Regions from separate parts of the Amycolatopsis sp. TRM77291 genome, predicted to be linked through region 2. Evidence: riboswitches for the same ligand, from Rfam matches in the RefSeq annotation. Region 2 holds a riboswitch; the other holds the start of a gene.

Region 1 (6,907 bases), 7.5 Mb from region 2:
TGAAGGGGTTACGGTCGTCGGTGCGGGTGAAGCGGCTCGAGTTCGCGAGGACCTGCTACGACCACCTCGCCGGGACGGTCGGGGTCGCGCTGCGGGACGGGATGCTCGCCGCCGGGCTGATCGACGACGCGGGCGGCCTGACGCTGACCGGTCGCGGGCGGGAGGTGCTCGGCGCGCTCGGGGTGGAGATCGACGGCGGCCGCCGCCCGATGCTGCGCGACTGTCTGGATTGGACGGTCCGGCGTGATCATTTGGCGGGCCGGGTGCCAGCGGCGTTACTGTCTCACGGTGTGAGCGCCGGGTGGTTGTCCCGTGAGGGCAACCGCGCGGTGAAAGTCCTGCCCGCGGCGGAAAAGCCGTTCGCGGAACTCGGTGTCGACCTGGTGGCCCTGCGCAGTCCCTAGTGGACAGTCTGTAACACAGGTTGCCCGGGCGCTTTCCGACCGGTACACGAACGTGTGACGATCACCGCCTCACTATTCTGGAGCCCTCACGGCGACCGGAACGGGAGGCGACATGGAGCAACTCCCGCTCATCCTCGGCACCGGCGGCGCCGTGCTGCTCGTCGCCGTGATCGCCGTCCGGGTGTCGATCCGGGTCGGCCTTCCCTCGCTGCTGCTGTACCTGGGGATGGGGGTCCTGCTCGGCGAAGCCGGGTTCGGCATCCAGTACGACAACCCCGAGCTCACCCAGTCGCTCGGCCTCGCCGCGCTGGTGATGATCCTGTCCGAAGGTGGCCTCACCACCCGCTGGTCGGCCGTGAAACCCTCGCTGGGCATCGGAATCGCACTGTCCACAGTGGCCGTGGTGGTGAGCATCGCGGTCACCGGTGCCGCCCTGCACTGGTTACTGGGCCTGGACTGGCGGATGGCGCTGCTGTGGGGCGCGGTACTGGCCTCGACCGACGCCGCCGCCGTCTTCTCGGTGCTGAGATCCGCGGGGATCGGCAAGCGGCTCGTCGGCGCGCTGGAGATCGAGTCAGGCATCAACGACGCCCCGGCCTACATCGCCGTCGTCGTCCTCGCCGAGGGCACGACCATCGACTGGTCGCTGCCGCTGCTGGTGGTCTACGAACTCGCCGCCGGGCTGGTGATCGGCCTCGCCTTCGGCTGGGGCGGGGCGTTCGCGCTGCGCCGGGCGGCGCTTCCCGCCACCGGTCTGTACCCGCTGGCCACGGTCGCGGTGTGCGTCGTGGCGTATTCGAGCGGGCAGCTCGCCCACGCGTCGGGCCTGCTCGCCACCTACGTCGCGGCCCTGGTGCTGGGGAACTCGAAGCTGCCGCACCGGTCGGACACGCTGTCCTTCGCCGAGGGGCTCGGCTGGCTCGCGCAGATCGGCCTGTTCGTGTTGCTCGGCCTGTTCGCCTCGCCGAGCAGGATCTTCGAAAGCCTGGTCCAGGGCCTGGTCGCGGGCGCGGTCGTGCTGCTGCTCGCCCGCCCGCTGTCGGTGCTGCTGTCGGCGCTGCCGTTCAAGATCCCCTGGCGAGAACAGGTGTTCCTGTCCTGGGCCGGGCTGCGCGGGGCGGTCCCGATCGTGCTCGCGCTGATCCCGCTGTCGTCCGGGGTGCCGGGTGCTCAGGAGCTGGTCGACGCGGTGTTCGTGCTGGTCATCGTGCTGACGCTGCTCCAAGGGGCCACGCTGACCCCGCTCGCGAGAATCCTCGGGCTGGCCCAGCACGCCGAGGCGCACGAGATCGACGTCGACTCCGCGCCGCTCGACGAGATGGGCGCGGAACTCCTGCAGGTCCGGATCCACACGGGATCGAAGATGCACGGCGTGTACCTGGCCGAGCTGCGCCTGCCGGTGGGGGCGACGATCAGCCTCCTCGTCCGCGACGGCTCCGGCTTCACGCCGAACAAGAACACCCGGCTCCAGGAGCGCGACCAGTTACTCGTCGTGACCACCGCCGAAGCCCGTGACGCGGCCGAACGACGCCTGCGGGCCGTCGACCGCGCGGGCCGCCTCGCCAGGTGGAAGGGCGAATCCGGCCAGTAGGTCACGAACCGGCACCAGCTGTTCGTCGGTTGATCTCAGAAACTTCTTCCCATTTGTACTCCTTTTGGATTACTTTCCCCGCAATCGACTCCATCGAATGGGTGAGTGTCACGGGGTAAGGAGTACGCAAGGTGACGAAGCTTCCTGTGCGGTTCGCTGGTCTGGGGGCCACTGTGGCACTCGTCGGAGTGGTTCTCTCCGCCCCGACGGCTACTGCGGCCGGCGCTTTTCCCGCCTTCGGGCTGCCCTTCGACACTGGCCAGTCGGTCTACTCGGCGGGGATCCACTCGAACAACGGCACGTCCGGGGTGAAGAACGCCATCGACTTCAGCCCGGGTGACAAGACCGTTCGCGCCCCGCTGGCCGGCACGGTCCGGATCCAGCACTGCTCCGGCGGCGACTGGGTGACCGTCGACCACGACGGCGGCTGGCGAACCGGGTACTACCACCTGGAGGGCATTTCGGTCACCGACGGCCAGAAGGTCGCCCCGGGCGACGCTCTCGGCCGGACCGGCAACGCGCTGCCCTGTGGTGGCCGCAGCACCGGCGCCCACGTGCACTTCACCCTGTGGACCCTGCCCGCGGCCGCCGCGCAGGGCGGCGACTCGCGCGACTTCGGGGTCGGCGCGGGCAACTGGGACGGCCTGTCCTACGACGAGGTCTCGACCAAGGTCGCCGACGCCTACGGCGAAGCCGTCGACGGCAAGACCTTCGGCGGCTGGCAGTTCACCGCGGGCACCGATCAGTACTCCGGCACCGCGACCGAGGTCTCCTCCCGCTCGACCGTCCCGCTGCCCGGCCGATTCCGGGCCTGACCTGCCGTTGCCCGGCGCGGCGCGGCGCCGGGCAACGGTTCTTCCCGCTTGCGGAACACGTGAGCGGCGTCTCAAGATGCGGACGAGGGCTGGCTCGATCGCCCGCCCATCCGCTAACTTCGTCCGTAGGTCACGAGTGTCAGCGTCAAGCCCCGGCTAGCTGACCGGCAACCCTCCTTCCGCGGTGGGGTGCCCCGGGTGAGGACCTGGCTCGTCGCGAGGTGCGGCGGGCAAGCGCGGGATCCTCGCCGGGTCCCCTGGCCCGGAGGATGACGATGACCCTCGCTCTCGAACGCACGAACGCCCCCGCTGAAGTCGTTGCCACGCACCAGATCCCGGCGGTCGCGTGCGCCGATCTGCGGGTTCCGCTGGTCACCGGCGGCGACATCGCCTACGCCAACCTCGATCACGCGGCGAGCGCTCCCTGTCTGGACAAGGTGCGGTCCGCGGTCGACGAATTCCTGCCCTGGTACGCCAGCGTGCACCGCGGCGCCGGGTTCGCTTCGCAGGTTTCGACCAAGCTTTACGAGCGCACGCGCGGAATCCTGCGTGACTTCGTCGACGCGCGGTCGACCGACACCGTCGTGTTCACCCGCAACACCACCGATTCCTTCAACCTTCTCGCGCGCAGCCTGCCGAAACACACCTCGGTCGTCGTGTTCGACACCGAACACCACGCCGCGCTGCTGCCGTGGAAGGGACCGAACGTCCGCCGGATCGAAACCCCGCGGACCCGGCTCGCCGCGGTGTCCGCTGTGGACGAAGCGCTCTCGGGCTGCCCGCAGGGGCCGCGGCTGGTGGTGCTCACCGGCGCGTCCAACGTGACCGGGGAACTGTTGCCGGTCAAGGAGATCGCGGCCGTCGCACGGCGACACGGCGCCCGGATCGCGCTCGACGCGGCACAGCTCGCGCCGCACCGGAAGATCTCGGTGCGCGAACTGGACGTCGACTACGTCGCGCTGTCGGGGCACAAGCTGTACGCGCCTTTCGGTGCCGGCGCGCTGATCGGCCGCGCCGACTGGCTGCGCGCGGCCCAGCCGTACCTCGCCGGCGGTGGCGCGACGAAGCTCGTCAACCGTGACTCCGGAAACCTCGGCGTGGTCTGGAACTCCGGTCCCGAGCGGCACGAAGCAGGTTCCCCCAACACTGTCGGCGTCTACGCGCTCGGCGTCGCCTGCGAGACCCTGGCCGCGAACTGGGACGGGATCGTCGCCCACGAGGAGGAACTGCTGGCGCGTCTGCGCCGCGGTCTCGCCGCCATCCCCGGATTCGCCGAATTGCGGCTGTTCGACGCGCCGGTCGACCGGGTCGGCACGCTCAGCTTCGTCGTCGACGGCTTCGACCCGGGCTGGCTCGCCGCGGTCCTTTCGGCGGAGTACGGGATCGGCGTGCGGGACGGCGCGTTCTGCGCGCACGTGGCGACGAAGCGGCTGATCGCCGTGGCCGGCTCGACGGGGCAGCAGGCCGTGCGGGTCAGCCTCGGCATCGGCAGCACCACCGAGCACGTGGACCGGATCGTCCTGGCGCTGCGCCAGATCGTCGCCCGCGGCGCGCGCTGGCGGTACGAGAAGCCGGAGGGCCGCTGGGTGCCGGAGAACGATCCGCGGGAGCTTCCCCCGTTCTGCGCCTGACCCACTACCCTCACCCCGTATGGGGAACGAGCGACCGCGTTACTGGTTTCCGCTGGCGTTGCTGGGTTTCGCCCAGTTGCTGGTGGTGGCTTTCGGCGGGATGTGGTCCGGGGGATGGTTCGCCTACGCGCCCACTTGGGGCGAGCGGCAGTCCTTCGGATACGTGAGCTTGTACGGGGTCGAGATGAGCCGCGCGAACGTGGCCTCGCTGGACGCGTCGTTCGACATCGCCGGCCGGAACGACGGCTGGCTGTTCGCCGTCCTCGCGGTCTACCTCGGCACGGTGCTGTTCTACGCCTTCCGGACGAGGACCATGCGCTGGTGGAAGGTCGCCGCGATCGCGCTCGGCGGGCTGGTCGCCATCGTGCTGGCGGATCTGGTCGGCTACTGGGAATTCGATCTCGACGGCGACACCCGGAGCGCGATCCTGTTGACACTCGGCCTGGCGGGGCTCGCGTGGCTGGAGCGCAGTGTGCTGGTGCTCGTCGTGGCCGCGGCGTTCGTGCTCTGCGCGGTCGTGCTCGCCCAAGGACAGCTCGCGCTCGTGCTTTCGTCGCTGGTCGTGCTCGCCGGGGCGTTCGCGGCCCTGCTGAGCAGGCCGAAGACGGCCGCCGGGGAGTCCTGAACACGCTCAGTGGACAATGGGGCGGTGAGTACTGAGCCCGAAACGGCGCCACCGTCGCCCCCGCTGCCCAAGAAGCGCGTCGCCGTGGTGTTCGCCGTCGCCGCGGTGCTGTGGGGGATCGACCTCCTCACGAAGCAGATCGCCGTGTCCACGCTGGAGGGCAAGCAGCCGGTCGAGTTCCTCGGCGGGCTCGTGTACTTCCAGCTGGTGCGCAACCCCGGCGCCGCCTTCTCGATGGCCACCGGGCTGACCTGGGTGCTCGCGCTGGTCGCGATCGCCGTCGTGATCGCCATCGTCTGGCTGGCCAGGCGGCTGCGCTCGACCGGCTGGGCGATCGGCCTCGGCCTGGTGCTGGCGGGCGCGCTCGGCAACCTGACCGACCGGATCTTCCGTGCGCCCGGGCCGCTGCAGGGGCACGTGGTCGACATGATCTCCGCGTTCGCGCCGAACGGGCAGGGCTGGGCGATCTTCAACGTCGCCGACTCCGCGATCTGCGTCGGCGGCGTGCTCATCGTGATCCTTTCCTTGCTGGGCAAGGACTACGACGGAACATCCACCAAGGACAAGAAGAAAGCGGCGAGCGAATGAGCGCGCGGATGTTGCCCGTTCCCGACGGGCTCGACGGTATGCGCGTCGACGCGGGGCTGGCGAAACTGCTGGGGCTTTCCCGCACCGTCGTGGCGGAGCTGGCCGAATCCGGCGAGATCCTCCTCGATGGCAGGCCCGCCGGGAAATCGGACCGGCTGACCGCAGGCGGACTGCTCGAAGTGACGCTGCCCGATCCCGCGTCGGCCATCGAGGTCGTCGCGGAACCCGTCGAAGGCATGAAGATCCTGCATGACGACGACGACATCGTGGTGATCTCGAAGCCGGTCGGCGTCGCCGTGCACCCGAGCCCCGGCTGGACCGGGCCGACCGTCGTCGGCGGGCTCGCCGCCGCCGGGCTGCGCATCGCGACCTCGGGCGCCGCCGAGCGTCAGGGCGTCGTGCACCGGCTGGACGCCGGCACCACCGGCGTGATGGTCGTGGCGAAGAGCGAGCACGCGTACACCGTGTTGAAGCGCGCGTTCAAGGAACGCACCGTCGACAAGGGCTACCACGCCATCGTCCAGGGCCACCCGGATCCGACACGCGGCACCATCGACGCGCCGATCGACCGGCACCCCCGGCACGACTACAAGTTCGCCGTCGTCCAGGGCGGGCGGCCCAGCGTCACGCACTACGAGGTCGTCGAGGCCTTCCGCGCCGCGTCGCTGGCCCAGATCAAGCTGGAGACCGGCCGCACGCACCAGATCCGGGTGCACTTCTCGGCGCTCAAGCATCCGTGCGTCGGTGACCTGACCTACGGCGCCGACCCGGTGCTGGCGCGCAAGCTCGGCCTCTCGCGGCAGTGGCTGCACGCGAAGACGCTCGGCTTCGCCCACCCGTCCGACGGGCGCTGGGTCGAGTTCGAGTCGGAGTACCCGGACGACCTGGCCAACGCGCTGCGGATCCTGCAGGACGAGAACTAGTCGCTGCCCGCATTCAGTCCTCTGAATGCGAAACGGGCGCGTCAGTCCTCGATCGACCAGGTCAGCGTGCGCTCGTCCGGCTCGGGCCGCGGCGACCAGCGCACGGCGACCACGCGGGTCGAGTCCGGCAGCACGTAGACGGTGTGCCCGCCCAGGGTCTCCCCGGGCCGGACGCCGATCTTGTGCGGCGGACGCGACGTCAGCGAGACAGGCGCCTTCGCGATCGGCTTGCCGTCCGCGGTGAGCAGTTCGAGGTAGTTGTCCGGGAGCGACACGAACGGGATGTTCCCGCGGTTGGTGATCTCGGTGTGCACCACGACCGACCGTTCC
Region 2 (6,907 bases):
GGTCTGGAGAATCTCGCCCACCAGCGCGCAGTCCGTATGTGGGCCACGTTCCTGGTCGGTTGTCGAAGCGCGCCACCGCCGCGGGGCGGGCTTTGAGGGCCCTGAGGCGGCGTCTGGACGGGCTGGGGACGGTTTGCGGGCTCCGTGGCCGGCTCGGCAGCCGGAGGCTGCTCGCTGACCCGTTCCGAGCTCTGCCGGGGCACGGGGATGTCCGGGTCGCTTTCCGCGAGTTCGACGATCTCCGCGAACGCGTCGCCGCGTCGCTCTGCCGGCGAACGGTCGTCGGCTTTCTTGTCGGGGGCCGGATAGGCCCGCGGCACCAGGAGCGCGTTCAGGCGGGCGCCCGTCTCGGCATCGAGGTCGCCGCGCATGTCCCAGCGGCCGGTTCGTTTCTGGCGCAACCAGAACTCGCTCCGCCGCCTTTGCGGAGCGGGGTCGTCTTTGGGTTTTCCATCCGGGTCGTGTTCTGCGAGCAGATCCGTGCCCGCGACCGTGACGTCGCGCGGTCTCGCGACGCCGGCGAGCTCGACCAAGCCCTTCTCGGCCTCGAGCCGTGCGCTCGCCGTGACGTGCTCGGGCAGCTTCTTCATAACCGTGACGATCCGGTCGATACTGGCCTCGGCCAACGCGCCGGTGGTGGCCGCGGTGCCGGTCAGGGGCGCGACGGGGTCGATCGACGTGCCGTCGCGCGCCCGTCTCGAATTGAGCGCCAGCGCTCTGCCGGTCACTCTTTGAGCCTCTGCCCGAGGCACCCGGGCCACATGTTCGTAGAAGACGGCGATCGAGTTGTACCCGTAGAGGTCCCGGACACCACGTGACTCGATCTCGGCCAGGATCTGGCCGACCTCGGCGACAAGACGTCGCCCTTCGCGTAGCCGAGTCCGCAACTCGTCGAGAAGCAGTTCGGCGTCGCCTTCCGGCAGGTTGAGCGGGAAGGCCTTGGGAATGTTTGTGCTGGTCATCCCTCGATTGTCGAGGCAGATTCGAACGAATGCACGGTATCGATCGGGTGGATGATCATCACGCTCCGGCTGCGCCGACCTGGGCCGATCACCCTTGAGTGGGATACGTGTCGCTTGGGAAAAGCCATCCGGATGGTGGGGTCGGATCAGGCCGGACCCATGCCCGAGCGATGCCTCCGGTCCCACTCCTCGCGGAGCACCCCGTAGACGACGGCGTCATGGACGCCGCCGGACCAGCGCCGGGCGCGCCGGAACCGGCCTTCTTCGACGAACCCGAGCCGCCGCCCGACGGCGATCATCCCCGGGTTCCCCGAGAACGTGGCGAAGTCCAGGCGGAGCGTGTCGGTGCGGGAGAACAAGTAGGTCGTCCACATGCGCAAGGCCTGGGTGCCGAACCCGCCGCCCCAAAACCGGTCGTCGTAGATGACCAGCCCCATCCGCCGCCAGTCGGTCTCCCTGCTTTCCCAATACCAGCTGACCCGGCCGATCAATCTTCCGTCGCTCAGGTCGCATACGGCGAGGCTGGTGCGGGGATCGGGCGGCTCGGCCTTGATCGTGGTGAGTTCGCGCGCCGTGGATTCGACGGCGGCCGTGGTCGGGGTGCCGAAATAGGGTCCGTTCGTTTCGTGCCAGGGCCGCGCGGGATCGAGTAGGTCGAGGAGCGGCCCGAGGTCGGAAGGGCGCCAGTCGCGCAGCCGGACTTTTTCACCATCGAGTACGACGTCGTCCACCGGCCAATCGTGGCTTACCGGGCCTGGTTACGATCGTCGGGTGACTGAACTGCTCGGTCCTGCGGAAATCAGGGCGCTGGCGGCCGAGCTGGACGTACGTCCGACCAAGAAGCTCGGCCAGAACTTCGTGCACGATCCCAACACGGTGCGCCGCATCGTCGACCTCTCGGGGATCGGCGAAGGGGACGTCGTCCTGGAGGTCGGGCCGGGCCTCGGCTCGCTGACACTCGGACTGCTCGCGACCGGCGCCGAGGTCGTCGCGGTCGAAATCGATCCCGTGCTGGCGGGACGGCTGCCGAGCACCGTGGCCGAGCGAGGCGGGGCCGAAAGGCTGACGGTCGTCGGCGCGGACGCGTTGCGGATCACCGCGGACGATCTGCCCGCACGGCCGACGGCGCTCGTCGCGAACTTGCCGTACAACGTCGCCGTTCCCGTCGTGCTCCACCTGCTCGCCGAACTGCCGTCGCTGACCAGCGGTCTCGTAATGGTCCAGACCGAGGTCGCGGACAGGATGGCGGCGGGTCCGGGAAGCCGGACTTACGGTGTGCCCAGCGTCAAACTCGCCTGGTACGGGAAGACGCGCAAGGTCGCCGCGGTGCCCCGGGCGGTGTTCTGGCCTGTTCCGAACGTCGACTCCGCCTTGGTCGCGTTCGAACGAGGCGACGTGGTGGCATCCGTGGAACGAGAGCGGCTGTTCGCGGTCGTCGATGCCGCCTTCTCGCAACGGCGGAAGACCTTGCGGGCCGCGTTGGCGTCGTGGGCCGGTTCCGCCGAACGCGCGGGGGAACTGCTCGAAAAGGCGGGTATCGACCCGAAAACCCGCGGAGAGCAGCTGGACGTCCATCAGTTCGCCCGGATCGCCGCGGCTGCCGGCTGACCACCTGGCGCAGGTGTGACCGGGGCCGCGCGACTGCGTGGTTCCTCCTCTCGATCCGGCGCGGGCGAACCTTGTCTTAGCAGGCAGCGTGCCTGCCGCAGACCGGATACGCCTGTCGGCGTCCCATAATATGGGCAGCCCATCCTGTATGATGGACGCGACCAGACGTGTGATCTGCGCCTACGCGCTTGCTTTCATCCAGTGGGATCGGTTTTACTCAGTGAGCCATCCCGAGCGACTGAGAGACCTGGCTCGCCGAAGTCGCAGCAACCACCCTCCACAGGGCAGGTGCTACAGCCAGGACCGATGGAGGCTGTGCCTAATGAACAGGGTCACCCACCCGCTCCTGCTGACCAGGCGACGTGTCGTCGATGAAGGTCGCCGCACGGTAAGTGCGTGTCGACGCTCCACCGTTACTGCCTGAGTTCTTTCCCTTACCTCTGAATCCGTCCGTTTCCCGGACGGTCACTCGGTGACGGTTGGCGCGCTCGAAAGAAGCAGCGCCCCATTTGCATGGAGCCTTTCGTGATCACTGTCGAAAACCTGTCCAAGTCCTTTCCCCTCAACGGAAATCCCGTCGTCGCACTGCGCGATGTGAGCGTGGACATCCAAGCTGGCTCGCTGTTCGGAGTCGTCGGTCCGGCGGGCTCCGGCAAATCGACCCTCGCTCGTTGCATCGGTCTCCAGGAGCGTCCCGACCGCGGCGTCGTCCGTCTCGACGGCCTCAACACCGGGACCCTCGACGGACGTCGTCTCCGCGAAATCCGGCGCCAGGTCGGAGTCGTGAGCACCAAGCCGGAGTTGCTCGCCGAGCGCACTATCGCCGGCAACATCGCTTCGCCGCTCGAACAGCTCGGCCTCGACGGGCCGCAGCGCCGCAACCGGGTCGGCAACCTGCTCGACCTGGTCGGGCTCACCCCCCGTGCTGGGCAGCGACCGGGTGACCTGTCCGAGGGCCAGCTGCGCCGGGTGGCCATCGCTAAGGCACTGGCCGCCGGACCGTCCGTGCTCCTGGCCGACGACCCGACGGCGGGCGTGCAGCCCGAGGAGTCCGGCGCGGTCCTGACCGTGCTCGACCGTGCACGCGCCGAGCTCGGCGTCACGGTGCTGCTCACCACGCCCGACGCGGGTGTGGTCCGCCGTGTCTGCGACGACGTCGCGGTGCTGGAGGCCGGTGCGGTCATCGAACGCGGAACCGTGCTCGACCTGATCTCGGACCCGAACAGCCGGACCGCGCAGGCGCTGCTTCCCGCGATCGAAACCGGGCGGGCGCAGGCCTCGAAGTACGACCGCGCGGTGGACGTCGTGCTCGTCGGCTTCGCCTCGGTCGGTGCGCTGCTGCCGGAGGCCGCCGGTCGCTTCGATGTCGAGCTCGCCACCATCGGGGGCGGCCTGACCCGGATCGGAGACACTCCGGTCGGCCGGTTCCGCCTCGGGGTGCGCGGTGAGCGCGCGGACGCCGCGCTCGCCTGGATCGCCGAACGTGGCGGCCACGTGACCCACCCGGTCCGCGGGCCGCAGGGTGTCGCCGCCTGATTTCTCTCCGAACGGGCCGCTCAGGACGAACTGCGTCCGGGGCGGTCCGTTCGCGTCTGCCCTCTCCGTTCTCTTTCTCCTGGTGGCAGCGCAAGTGGAGCGGCCACGTAGGCTTGAGGCGTGCTCGCCGTCGTACCGCCCCCAGTAACCGTCAGGGTTCCCGCCAAGGTCAACCTGCACCTGTCGGTCGGTGACGTACGCCCGGACGGTTACCACGAGCTGGTGACCGTGTTCCAGGCGCTTTCCCTGACCGACGAGGTGACCGTCGCGGTCACCGAAGACCCCGGCGTCGAGGTCTACGGCGAAGGTGAAGGTTCCGTGCCGACAGGAGCCAACAACCTCGCCTGGAAGGCGGCGCAGGCGCTGGCGGCCCATGTCGGCAAGGCGGACGGCGAGTCCAAAGTGAGAGTGGTGCTGCGCAAAGGCATCCCGGTCGCCGGTGGGATGGCCGGTGGCAGTGCCGACGCGGCCGCGACCTTGGTGGGTCTCGCGTCGCTTTGGAAGCTCGACATTTCCCGGGACGAACTGGCGGGTATCGCCGCGAAGCTCGGTAGTGATGTTCCTTTCGCGCTTTACGGCGGGACAGCGCTGGGCACCGGCCGAGGCGAGCAACTGGTGCCCGTCTTGTCGAGGCACACCTTCCATTGGGTCTTGGCGTTCGACCAGCGTGGGCTTTCGACTCCGAGGGTGTTCGGCGAGCTGGACAAGTTGCGTGAAGAGGGCAGCCCGCCGCGGATCGGCTCACACACCCCGGTGGTGGAGGCGCTGGCCTCCGGCGACCCGCGGCAATTGGCGCTGCTTCTCGGCAATGACCTGCAGGCGGCCGCTGTCTCACTGCGTCCGGGGCTGCGCCGCACATTGCGGGCGGGAGTCAACGCGGGTGCGCTCGCCGGCACCGTGTCCGGGTCCGGGCCGACCTGCGCCTTTCTGTGCGCGGACGCCCAGTCGGCCGTCGAAGTCGCCGCGGAACTGTCCGGCGCCGGTGTCTGTCGCACGGTGCGTGTCGCGCACGGGCCGGTTCCCGGAGCCCGGCTGGTCGGCGGGGACGACGCGCCGCGGCCGTCGCCGCCTCGGGTGCACGCATAAGGGTGTCCGAAATGGACATCGACCAATTCGTTGTGGTGCGAGCTTTTTGGAAAGGATCGGCTGAGGCATGGCCAACTTGGTCAACCTGGAGTCGGTGAGCAAGTCCTTCGGGGTGCGCCCGCTGCTCGACGGTGTTTCGCTCGGTGTGGCGGAGGGGCAGCGTATCGGTGTCGTCGGTCTCAACGGGGGCGGGAAGACGACGCTGCTGGAGGTCCTCGCGGGGATCAGCGAGCCGGACACGGGACGTGTCAGTCAGGTCCGGGGCCTGCGGATGGCCGTGGTCACTCAGCGGACCGAACTTCCAGACGGCAGCACGGTCGGAGATGTCGTGCTGGAACGCTACGGCGCGGAGCACGAATGGGCCGCTGACGCGCGTGTCCGGTCCATTATGGATGGTCTGGGCATCACCGCTCTCGGCATCGACAAGGAGACGGCGAACCTGTCGGGTGGCGAACGCCGCCGGGTGGCGCTGGCCGCCGCCCTCACCGGTGAACTGGACCTCGTGGTCCTCGACGAGCCGACCAACCATCTCGACGTCGAAGGTGTGCGCTGGCTCGCGGATCACCTGCTCAACCGCAAGATCGCGGTCGTGGTCGTCACGCACGACCGGTGGTTCCTCGACACGGTCGCGAGCCTGACCTGGGAGGTCACGAACGGTCGCGTCGAGCAGTACGAAGGTGGTTACGCGGACTGGATCTTCGCGCGCGCCGAGCGGGCGAGGCTGGCGGCGACGGCAGAAGAGAAGCGGCAGAACCTCGCTCGTAAAGAGCTCGCGTGGCTGCGCCGCGGTCCGCAGGCCAGGACCTCGAAGCCGCGCTACCGCGTGGAGGCGGCGGAGGCGCTGATCTCCGACGTGCCGGAACCGCGCGATTCGGTCGAGCTGCAGGCGTTCGCCCGCCGTCGGCTGGGTAAGACCGTGCTGGAGATCGAGGACGCCACGTTGACCGTCGGCGACCGCACCCTGCTCGATCACGTCACCTGGCGGATCGGGCCCGGGGATCGGATCGGCCTGGTCGGCGTGAACGGGTCGGGCAAGACGACGCTCCTCAAACTGCTCGGTGGTGACAGGGAGCCCGAGACGGGGCGGCGCATCCAGGGCAAGACGGTCAGCCTCGCGCACCTCCGGCAGGAGCTCGACGACCTGCCGGGCGATCTGCGCGTGCTGCAGGCGATCGAAGAGGTGTCCGGACGGGTCGTATTCGGCAAGCAGGAGCTCACCGCTTCCCAGCTGGCCGAAAAGCTGGGTTTCCCCGCTGCGAGGCAGTGGACGCCGGTCGAGGACCTTTCCGGTGGCGAACGCCGCCGCCTGCAGCTGTGCCGGCTCCTCATGGCCGAGCCCAACGTGCTGCTGCTCGACGAACCGACCAACGATCTCGACATCGACACCTTGCAGCAGCTCGAAGATCTGCTGGATTCCTGGCCGGGCAGCCTCGTCGTCGTTTCGCACGACCGATACCTGGTGGAACGCGTCTGCGACACGATCGTGGCCCTGTTCGGGGACGGGCAAGTGACTCACCTGCCGGGCGGGATCGAGGAGTACCTGAACCGGCGCGCCAAGAGCCTCGAGAAAGCCGGCGGTGACCGGAAGGCGGGCAACGCACAGGCCTCCGCGCCCAAGAAGAGCGCCGCGGAACAGCGGGCGGCTCAGAAGGAGCTGTCCCGTCTCGAGCGCAAGCTCGACCAGCTGCACACGAAGGAAGAGAAGCTGCACGCGG

The links. Region 2 has a riboswitch for S-adenosylmethionine ahead of ACXIZN_RS39100 (methionine ABC transporter ATP-binding protein). Riboswitches for the same ligand answer to the same signal wherever they lie in the genome.
Region 1: linked by a shared signal. The riboswitch ahead of ACXIZN_RS03785 (aminotransferase class V-fold PLP-dependent enzyme) and the one ahead of ACXIZN_RS39100 (methionine ABC transporter ATP-binding protein) in region 2 are both predicted to bind S-adenosylmethionine.

What each region holds. Positions count from the first base shown of each region.
Region 1 is NZ_JBSZHF010000001.1:791,099-798,005, forward strand. Features, by position in the region: gene ACXIZN_RS03770 (ArsR/SmtB family transcription factor) at 1-404, shown strand, start outside; gene ACXIZN_RS03775 (potassium/proton antiporter) at 517-1,995, shown strand; gene ACXIZN_RS03780 (M23 family metallopeptidase) at 2,127-2,810, shown strand; SAM riboswitch class IV at 2,939-3,053, shown strand; gene ACXIZN_RS03785 (aminotransferase class V-fold PLP-dependent enzyme) at 3,086-4,441, shown strand; gene ACXIZN_RS03790 (hypothetical protein) at 4,461-5,066, shown strand; gene lspA (signal peptidase II) at 5,091-5,654, shown strand; gene ACXIZN_RS03800 (RluA family pseudouridine synthase) at 5,651-6,577, shown strand; gene ACXIZN_RS03805 (AsnC family protein) at 6,619-6,907, opposite strand, start outside.
Region 2 is NZ_JBSZHF010000001.1:8,321,560-8,328,466, forward strand. Features, by position in the region: gene ACXIZN_RS39085 (DUF222 domain-containing protein) at 1-962, opposite strand, end outside; gene ACXIZN_RS39090 (GNAT family N-acetyltransferase) at 1,109-1,693, opposite strand; gene rsmA (16S rRNA (adenine(1518)-N(6)/adenine(1519)-N(6))-dimethyltransferase RsmA) at 1,734-2,570, shown strand; SAM riboswitch class I at 2,793-2,883, shown strand; gene ACXIZN_RS39100 (methionine ABC transporter ATP-binding protein) at 3,096-4,106, shown strand; gene ACXIZN_RS39105 (4-(cytidine 5'-diphospho)-2-C-methyl-D-erythritol kinase) at 4,227-5,192, shown strand; gene ACXIZN_RS39110 (ATP-binding cassette domain-containing protein) at 5,260-6,907, shown strand, end outside.